DNA from 3 places in the Paenibacillus sp. GQ49 genome. Region 1 is predicted to be linked to each of the others. Evidence: predicted binding sites of a transcription regulator. Region 1 holds the regulator's gene; each other region holds the start of a gene.

Region 1 (3,286 bases):
TTATTGCACTGTTTAGTGGGGCGTTTCTGTCACTCGGCATGAAGGTTGGCCTACGATTCTCAGCTCTGCGCTGGATGCGAAGACTGTCTGTATTGCCAGCGCTATTGTTAATGATTATGGGAATAATGAAGTTGTTATGAGGTGAAACGATGAATATAGGCTTAACCGGCGGGATCGCGACAGGCAAAAGCAGTGTTTCCGCCTATCTCGCCAGTAAGGGAGCGTTGCTCATCGATGCAGACGTTATTGCCCGGGAAGTTATGATGCCCGGGCATCCCGTGTTGGCCGCCGCTGTTAAGCGGTTTGGACAAGCCATACTGAACGAAGATGGAACACTGGATCGGAAAAAGCTCGGAAGCATTGTTTTTCAACAACCAGAGGAACGGAAGGCATTGGAGGCCATTACACATCCGGCGATCCGAAGAGAGATGCGCGAACGGGCTGCTGCATACGAATTGCAACATCCGGATAAACTTGTGGTGTCTGATATTCCATTGCTCTACGAATCAGGTCTGGAGGACGGTTTCGAGGAAGTCATGGTCGTATATGTCCCGAGATCGGTGCAACGAGATCGCTTGATGAGTCGGGATGGAATGACTGCAGCACAGGCCGAGGCTCGAATGGATGTACAGATGGATATTGAGCGCAAAAAACAGCTGGCAGACATTGTCATCGATAACAGCGGCTTATGGTCTGCGACGGAGCAGCAAATTGACTCATATCTACAGCGTAAGGGTTTGTTATGAGAATATTGCGTAAGAAACGTGTACTGCTGTTGATGTTTGTGTCCTTTGTACTGGTGTTATTTCTGAATACAAACTGGATGGCATGGTTCTATCCCATTCATTATAAGGAAGAGATTCGTGCCCAATCTCAGAGTTATGAGGTTGATCCGTTTCTTATTGCTTCCATTATCAAAGTGGAGACCAATTTTAAGACAAGCAAGGAATCCAAACGAGGTGCCATTGGGCTCATGCAACTGATGCCAGACACGGCAAACTGGATACTGGAACAAGCCAAAATTCCCGACACTTCGCTGGAGGAATTAAAGCACGAGCCTGAACGCAATATTCAGTTAGGTACATGGTATCTACGGAATCTATCCGATCAATTCGATGGCAATGAAGCAGTTATGATCGCTGCCTATAATGCGGGACCAGGCAAAGTAAACAGTTGGCTTAGAGATGGTGTGTGGGATGGCTCGTTCGATACGGTGAAAGATATTCCGTTTGGTGAGACGCGTCACTATGTACAAAGAGTCATTTACTATTATAATCAGTATGTAAAGATCTATAATACGTTCTAAGTATATAAGTAGAAGCACAGAGCAGGCCGGTTATTCACCGGCCGCTCCATGCTCCTCTGTGTAGCCTATTACGATGCAGATATTATTGGTATTGACCTGCCAATTGCTGTTCTGCAATTGTTACCAGACGCTTCGTGATGTATCCACCGATCGAACCGTTCTCGTAAGAAGTCATGTTACCTTGGTATCCGTCTTGTGGGATGCTGATTCCGAGTTCTTGAGCAACTTCATATTTCATTTGCTCGAGTGCTGCGGAAGCTTTAGTTACCACCAGGTTGTTGGAGTTACCATTGCTTTGTGCCATTGCTGTTCACCTCCTCGCGGGTTGGTAAAAGTATTATGTGTCGGCAATGCATTTTTCATTACAAAATCAAGACAGGGAATATGTGGTAAAAAGTAAAACGTGGGAAGTGATCTGATTTGAAGTGTCCTTATTGCGGTTATATGGGTACCAAAGTGCTTGATTCGCGTCCGGCCAACGAGGCAAAATCCATTCGTCGTCGCCGTGAGTGTGAGCAGTGTGCCCGAAGATTTACAACGTTTGAGATGATTGAGGAGACTCCACTGATCGTCATTAAGAAAGATGGCAGCCGGGAAGAGTTCAGCCGGGACAAGATTCTCCGCGGGCTTATTCGTGCCTGTGAGAAACGTCCAGTCTCCGTAGAGACCCTGGAGATGATGGTATCTGAAGTAGAGAAATCTCTGCGCAATACAGCAGATGCTGAAGTTGAGAGTCGCCAGATTGGTGAGTTGTTGATGGAACAGTTGTTTCCAGTCGATGAAGTGGCGTATGTCCGTTTTGCGTCGGTTTACCGCCAGTTCAAAGATATCAATATGTTCATGAAAGAGCTGAAATCCCTGTTGTCCAAAGACGATCTGGAGGATTAGTGAAGTTGGTAAAGGGAGAAGAGCAGTCTGGAGTTCCAGTCCGTGTGTACCAGAGAAATCGGTTGTTCTTCTCCAATCACTTTAGATCTTGAGAAAGTGATTGACAGCGAAAGCTGGATTTTATATGATATAGGAGTCGCCTGTGGAACGTAGCAGTGCTGGACAAGTTATCTATTTCATATCCTGGGGCCTTAGCTCAGCTGGGAGAGCGCATCGCTGGCAGCGATGAGGTCAGGGGTTCGATCCCCCTAGGCTCCATAGTCAAGAACGCCATCACATTATTGTGATGGCGTTTTTTTGTGGTGAAATAAATCAGAACATGCATTAATTAATTAGAATTTTTGGACTTGGTGACGAGCCTGGTGACGAATATTCTAGATGCAAAAATAGAGGGTTTAAAGTCCTGACTGTGGAGTTGTCAAAAAAATTTCAGTTTGAAAACAAGGAGACCCTTCCGGCTGGATATTGTCCAACCGGAAGGGTCTGCATTTATCTGTATACGCTTTCACTTAGCCAGATATTCGACGAACCTTACAAAGATCGTGGCTACTTCGGCGCGGGTGGCGGTGGCTTTGGGAGCAAAAAAGTTGTCCGGCTTGCCTACTACAATGCCGATGTCCCGTAGTGCCTGAACGGCCTCCAACGCCCAAGAGCTGATCTCACTCTCGTCTGTGAAGGACTTAGCGTGGCTATCAGGTAGCTCATAGCCCTTGTACTTCATGTAGTTGTACAGTATCACCAGCATCTGCTCGCGCGTCATCGGTGAATTGGGATCAAACAGGTCTGCGTTTGTACCGTTGACTATGCCTTTTTCGGCTGTCCACTCGGCTGCTGCCGTGTACCATTGTCCGTCCGTCACGTCGCTAAAGCGGGAACTCGTGTAGCTGTAGAGGTTTACGTTCTCAAGATTGGTCAGTACCTGCACGAACATTGCACGCGTCATTGCGTTGCCAGGTGAGAACGTTGTGGACGTCGTGCCGTTGAAAAGATTGTATGTGTAGGCGAAATTTATATCGTTGTAGAACCAGTCGTCCATGTTGGCATCCCTGAAAGGATTGCCCGATATCACGAGGAAGCCCAGTGGGGTGGCGT
Region 2 (3,286 bases), 140 kb from region 1:
AGACGGCTTTGACGGAAATACTTGAAGGCGAAATACGGCTCAATACCTGTTGATGTGCCCACCATCGTACCTGTACTTCCCGTTGGCGCTTGTGTGATCAGTGTGACATTTCGAATGCCCTGTTTACGGATGGCCTCTCCCACTTCAGGGTACGTCGCAACCATGTTTTTCATGAATCCACTCTGTAAATACGGTTCAGCTTCGAAAGCTGGAAAAGCTCCCTTCTCTGCTGCAATCTCTGCCGATGCCAGATAGGCCTCCTTCGCCATGAATCCATACAGTTTATCCAGAAAAACAAGAGATTCAGGACTGCCGTATCGAATACGCAGCTTAATCATCAGCTCTGCCAGTCCCATTGTGCCAAGCCCAACCCGGCGTTCACGCTGCTGATTCAGTCTATTTTCCTCAAAATGATATGGTGTTGCATCGATAACATTGTCCAAAAATCTAGTCGAGATGCGAGTGGTTTCCGCCAGTTCATCCCATGCCACATCATGATTTGTTTCATTGTAGAATTTGGACAGATTAATGGCAGACAGATTACATACACCCCAGCCAGGCAGGCCTTGTTCCCCGCACGGATTAGTACAGATAATCGGATTGAAGTACCAGCTGTTGGACATCTGGTTATAGTACTCCATGAATACCACACCAGGCTCTGCCGATTTCCAGGCTGATTCAATAATGGTATGCCAGATTTCGCGAGCCTTCAGTGTACGATAGTGCACCACCGAATGACCTGCGGCTTTCCACTGCTGCATATCCCCGTTCCACTCGGTATCATAGTCTGGATCGTTTGTATCGGGGAAAACCAAGTCCCAATCACCGTCCTGCTTGACAGCCTCCATAAATGCGTTGCTCACACATACAGACAGATTGGCATTGGTCACCTGCCCCATCGTTTGTTTCACGGTAATAAAATCAAGCACATCCGGATGCCAGTCATTCATCATCAGCATGAGCGCACCCCGGCGGCTCCCACCCTGTTCAATCAGTCCAGTCGTATAACTGAACAATCCTCCCCACGATACGGAACCGCTGGATGATCCGTTGACACCTTTCACCACCGCTCGGCGAGGACGCAAAGAGGACAAATTAATGCCAACACCTCCCCCACGTGCCATAATCTCCGTCATCTCGGTCAAAGTCTTCATGATGCCACCCCGACTGTCTTGCGGAGACGGAATGACATAACAATTGAAAAGTGTTAACTCATCGCTTGCCCCCGCACCGGCAGCAATGCGGCCTCCGGGTACTAACTTCCAATCTTCCAGCACAGAGCGGAACTTGGATTCCCACGTTGCCCGCTGCTCGGCTGTGGATTCGACAGAAGCCATCGCTTTGGCAAGACGGTCCCACATCTCTTCCGGTGTTTTTTCTATGTTGAGTGTCAATTTCTCCACGTTTGTCTCGATGATCTCTCCGCTTCGAGTCCTTACCTGTACAAGCTGACCCTGACGTTCTATGATTTCGCCCACTTCCTTGGTTGGGAACTTCGGATCATCCTTCGTTAATACCAATACCACATCTCCAACCTTGGCATGATTCGAATCAGCGTCCTTCCAGGCGTATCGGTCCAGAAATATTTTTTCGCTAAGTCCTTCTAATTGGTACGATCGTTGGTTCGATTTCATCGCTACATTCAACCTCCCCGGTATAAAGCTCCATTTTCACTATAAGAGTAAATTATGACGATACACCACATATAGTGATATAAATCCAGTATAATACACCATATATTGATTTTCCATATGACTTTTATCACAGACCTTATTTTATAGACTCCCCTGCTCGGACAATCTTCTTCACACACCCTCATACGCATGAATACGATATCTGTGAATTTTTTTGGGACAGAAAAAAAATGTGCCTTTACTAAATTTCTGGGTTCAATATAAGTTAAACTAATCATTTGCACGTCAACGGAGAGGACAGAAAAAACCTGAAAAAGCGAAGCGTTCGCCTTTATCCCCGGGTTTTCCCCCTTTGGACAAGGGAATCAAAAAAATCTGGGGATAACAGCGATTGGAAGGTTATTCTGTCATCGGAGTGACAAGTGTAAATATTCCTTATTTGAACCCACATAGTTATGAACTGACTCTCATTCGTCCATACTATTACCTACGAATAAAACGTCATCACGTATGGCAGGGGAGGAAACACCATGAACCGGAAAAACCCGCACCACACGAATCAACCTGTAGCCGAGCTGCCCGTTCCGTTGGAATTTGATCGAAGCTGGATTAATCAATTGGAATCACGACTGGATAAAGGAGGTCCTTGGGGGGATTATCGACTCTTCCAACTCGGCATTCAAGCCGAAGAGACCAACCTGATTCCCAATTTTGACGAGATCCAATGTCTCAAGCATCTACAAGGTCTCACTCCACTCCCTCACCAGATGGACACTGCACGCAGAGTATTATTTGAAATGTCAGGCCGGGCCATTCTCGCCGATGAGGTGGGTCTGGGCAAAACCATTGAAGCCGGTCTCATTCTGAAAGAATATATGGTTCGAGGTCTTGTATCCAAGGTACTCATTCTCGTGCCAGCCTCTCTTGTGTTGCAATGGGTACGGGAGTTGAATTCAAAATTTGGCATCCCTGCTATTGCCCAGAAAAAGGCCTATTCCTGGCAGAATGAAGTGGTTGTTGCTTCCATGGATACAGCCAAACGTGACCCGCATAAAGATATGCTGCTGAATACTGATTACGACATGATTATTATTGACGAGGCTCATAAACTCAAAAACAAGAAAACAACCAACTATCAATTCATGCTGAAATTGCGCAAAAAGTATTGCCTGCTGCTCACAGCTACACCTGTGCAGAACGATATGAGTGAATTGTTCAATCTGATCAACCTACTGAAGCCCGGTCAACTAGGTCGTCAGGGTGACTTTGCGGCCAACTTTGTTGTAGACAAACGGGTTCCGAAAAATCAGGAACAGCTTAAAAACGAGTTATCCAAAGTCATGATTCGTAACCGTCGCGGCGAAGGCCCTGTTCAATTTACCAAACGGAACGTCTCCAACGTGAATCTGCAACTATCGCCCGAAGAACAAGCGCTTTATGATGGCGTGACTTCCTTTGTCAAAGACCAGTACCAGGAAGCTGGCGGCAATCTGAGCAGCATGCTCTCCCTTGTTACATTGCAGCGTGAAGTGTGCAGCAGTCGGGATGCTGTATTTGTGACGCTGGTTAATCTGTCGAAGAAACTTCCGCTAGACTCTCCCCTTCGGGACAAGATTTGGGAACTCGTTGCCCATATTAAAGCGATCAAGGAA
Region 3 (3,286 bases), on a different contig from region 1:
GTCACAGAACTCTCTCATGGTCCGAATAATGTTCAGTGCTTCACGATGTACATGAGTGTCCTGCCCATGATGGCGCCCATAGAGAGCTGTCATACATTCCGCAAGACCGATAAAACCAAGAGATAATGTTCCATGCTTTAAAAGATCGGCAACCGGCTCGTTCGGGCCAAGCTGTTCTCCACCTTCCCATACACCCTCTCGCATCATGAAGTCCGATGCCTTGGCAGGCTGTGCTGTCTGAATTCGGTAGCGGTGCAGCAGGCCGGAAGCGGCATTATGCATAACCGACTCCAAAGCAGTATAGAATCCGGCCCGGTCAGCGACAGCTCTGGCACCTTGGCAGATGCCAAACCGGATGCCCAGTTTCACGAGGTTAATGGTGTTGAAGGACAGATTACCTTTACCACTTTGACGATTGCGACCAAAGCGGTCAGCCAGTGTACGTGTGCGGCATCCCATAGTTGCGATGATCGTATCCGGATCTTCCGGATGATAGAAAGGCAGATTGAAAGAGGCATCCACATTGACAAAGTTGGGATACATCCGCCGGGATGAACAGGTGACTGCGAGCCGGAACAGATCATAGTTCAGCTCTCCTTGAGCCTGATTGATCCCCTGTTTACATTGGAAAATATGTTGAGGGAACACGGGAGTCTCCCCGTTGCCCAGGCCACGGATGGTTGCTTCCAGCAATGAGCGTGATACCAGCCGACCTTCTGCTGATGTACATAATCCATAGTTCAGTGAAGTGAATGGAATCTGACCACCTGCACGACTGCTCATCGTATTCAGGTTATGAATCAGCGATTCAGCAGCTTGTCCTGTCTCCAGTTCAGTCTCTTCATAGGCGAAGGCATACGCCTGCGGGCACTGATTCTTCGCTTCGATGCTATCCAGATGAAGCTGTTCATCCCCGATCAGGACATTTTCACCGAAGAGCCGTTGCCCTTTGCGGTAATGTTTGCGGAACGATCGCTGTACATAGGGAGCTAGATCCCAGTCGATTTTATTGGCTGACACACCACCGTATTGACTGTTCTGCTGGGACTGGAAGATGATCGCAACCAAGGCCATGGCAGACATGATGGTCTGAGGTGTGCGAACCGATCCGTTACCTGTATTGAAACCTGCAGCCAGAAGACGGTCAAACGGGATAAAGATGCAGTTGGTCGTTCCAAGTGCATACTGATCCAGATCGTGTACATACAGATCCCCATTCTCCACAGCTTGGGCAAGCTCTTCCGGCAACACATGACGCAGAGCATGCCACTTGGCTGTCTCCGAACCGAGCCTGCTCATCTTGCCGCTGAAGGAGTCTCCGTTCAGATTGGCATTTTCCCTCAGCGTATCGGCGTCTTCTGCGCCAATAATTCGTCTTCCCAGGTCGGATAATAGATCGGATGCCGGTGGAGTGGCATACTCAAGCATGTTCATGTAAGGTTCCTCCTAAAATGATTGAATATCATTCAATTTCCGTATAACACTATATGTAGATTCCTCTTATCCATTTATAAACTATATGTGGTTTTTTGGGTGTGATAATGGTCACATAGTTTACAGGACAAAGCGGACTTTCCTTTAATTGCTGTGGATAAAGGTTCCCAAAGTTTGAGTAGAAGCGTATAATTTCTAGTTATCCTGCAAGGATAATATCCGAAGTTGGACAGGATGGACTTTAATCAATCTGAAAAGGCGTTTTGCCATAATTTTTCGTTTGTTAATCCATCCGTTTAAGAACTGTTTTAACCGCAAATGGGCAATAAACAGGAAGTATGATTCTCTTATACAGCTACGGTGTTAATCATATAAGTATAGATTGTGACAGCTATTCGGATTTTTTGATGAACCCTTGTACGTGATTACACAATTATGATCTACAGATTGGATAGTGCAGCTAAGATAAAAGGGGTGGATCATGGGGACGGCAGAAGGCATTACGAGAGGCTTCTATGAAGATATACAGGAAGCTGCGGCCCATATTGTAGACGTACTAAGTGGTATATTGAAGGTCAATACCATCTTTGTTGCTACGAATGACGGTTTGACGAATGTCATTCTGGAGGCGTTCAATCGCAAGGAAGAATTGATTGTAAAAGGTAGCGAACTTCCATTTGAAGATTCTTACTGCAGCTTGGTATTAAAAGATAAACATGAGAACCTTACAATCCAGAATACATGTGAACATCCGATGACAAGATTCATGGATGTCACGAGCGGGCTCGGCAATCGTTTCTTCGTGGGCGTGCCTATCATGCGAAGATCTGGCGAAACATTCGGGACCATCTGTCTGATGGATAATCCTGATTATGTAATCAGTGAAACCGACATGAAGACGCTGAAGGCGATGGCTGTATTCCTTGGCTATGTTGTGGACCTGGAGAGCACACTGCATCTTCAGGAGCGTAAACTGAGTGATTCGGAACAAATGCAAGAGCAGCTCCAGGCAGAGAAAGAACGAGCTGAATCGGAGGCCATGACCAAATCACAGATGCTAAAGCTGATGAGTCATGAGATTCGCAATCCGTTGAATGGCATTCTGGGACTGACTGATCTGATACGTACACCGGATATGCCTGAGGAGCAGTCAGAATATGTGAATATGATTGAGACGAGCGGCAATATTCTACTTTCTTTGTTGAACAATATGATGAATTTCAACATCAATGAGACAGGTAAAACGGTTATACATGATGATCCTTTCGATCTGGTAGGTACAATCGAGAATACGGTCTATCTTTATGCGGGAATTGCGGCTGGCAAGAACATTGAGCTGGGATTAAATCTGGAGCTGAATGTGTCGCAAGTATTCGTTGGTGATGAGATCAAGATCGGACAGCTGCTTGCACATGTCATTCAATACGCTCTCGATTCAACGCGTGAGGGCTCCGTCCTGATCACGGCAGTGGTGAACGGAGAAGAGACCGAAGAGACCGGTACACTTCTGCTCAAGGTGAATTACACGGGTCAGATGTTATCGGACAAGAAGAAACCAACCTTTAACAGCCAAGATGAAAAATTGAATATCCAAAAACTGATTGGAAGCAATCTGGGTTTAGCTGTAAGCCAGAATCTTGCCATTCTCATGCATGGCCGTATTCAGGTGAGCAGTGTGAAGGAAAATGAGACGGAATTCAACATTTCACTTCCGTTACGCAGATACTGGGAGTTACCTCAGCTCGCAAGTGTTCAGCAGCGGTTAAAAGGGAAAAAGGTGTTACTTGCCAAGGACCCTGACATTTTGCAAGGTGTCTCTTCCCTGATGCGTAGGTGGGAGATGGATGTACAC

What was found. The regulator NrdR, encoded in region 1, represses ribonucleotide reductase genes. The targets are predictions, from matches to a motif close to AACACNATATATNGTGTT.
Region 2: a site for NrdR is predicted at 1,696-1,713, ahead of AC6CIF_RS02165 (adenosylcobalamin-dependent ribonucleoside-diphosphate reductase). Genes of this name have one in related genera too.
Region 3: a site for NrdR is predicted at 1,480-1,497, ahead of AC6CIF_RS08085 (anaerobic ribonucleoside triphosphate reductase). Genes of this name have one in related genera too.

The regions. Positions count from the first base shown of each region.
Region 1 is NZ_JCAXEL010000001.1:606,401-609,686, reverse strand. Features, by position in the region: gene AC6CIF_RS02835 (manganese efflux pump) at 1-140, shown strand, start outside; gene coaE (dephospho-CoA kinase) at 150-746, shown strand; gene AC6CIF_RS02825 (lytic transglycosylase domain-containing protein) at 743-1,306, shown strand; gene AC6CIF_RS02820 (alpha/beta-type small acid-soluble spore protein) at 1,389-1,610, opposite strand; gene nrdR (transcriptional regulator NrdR) at 1,727-2,194, shown strand; tRNA gene AC6CIF_RS02810 (tRNA-Ala) at 2,380-2,452, shown strand; gene AC6CIF_RS02805 (S-layer homology domain-containing protein) at 2,700-3,286, opposite strand, start outside.
Region 2 is NZ_JCAXEL010000001.1:469,331-472,616, forward strand. Features, by position in the region: gene AC6CIF_RS02165 (adenosylcobalamin-dependent ribonucleoside-diphosphate reductase) at 1-1,634, opposite strand, end outside; gene AC6CIF_RS02170 (DEAD/DEAH box helicase) at 2,165-3,286, shown strand, end outside.
Region 3 is NZ_JCAXEL010000003.1:201,575-204,860, forward strand. Features, by position in the region: gene AC6CIF_RS08085 (anaerobic ribonucleoside triphosphate reductase) at 1-1,434, opposite strand, end outside; gene AC6CIF_RS08090 (hybrid sensor histidine kinase/response regulator) at 1,916-3,286, shown strand, end outside.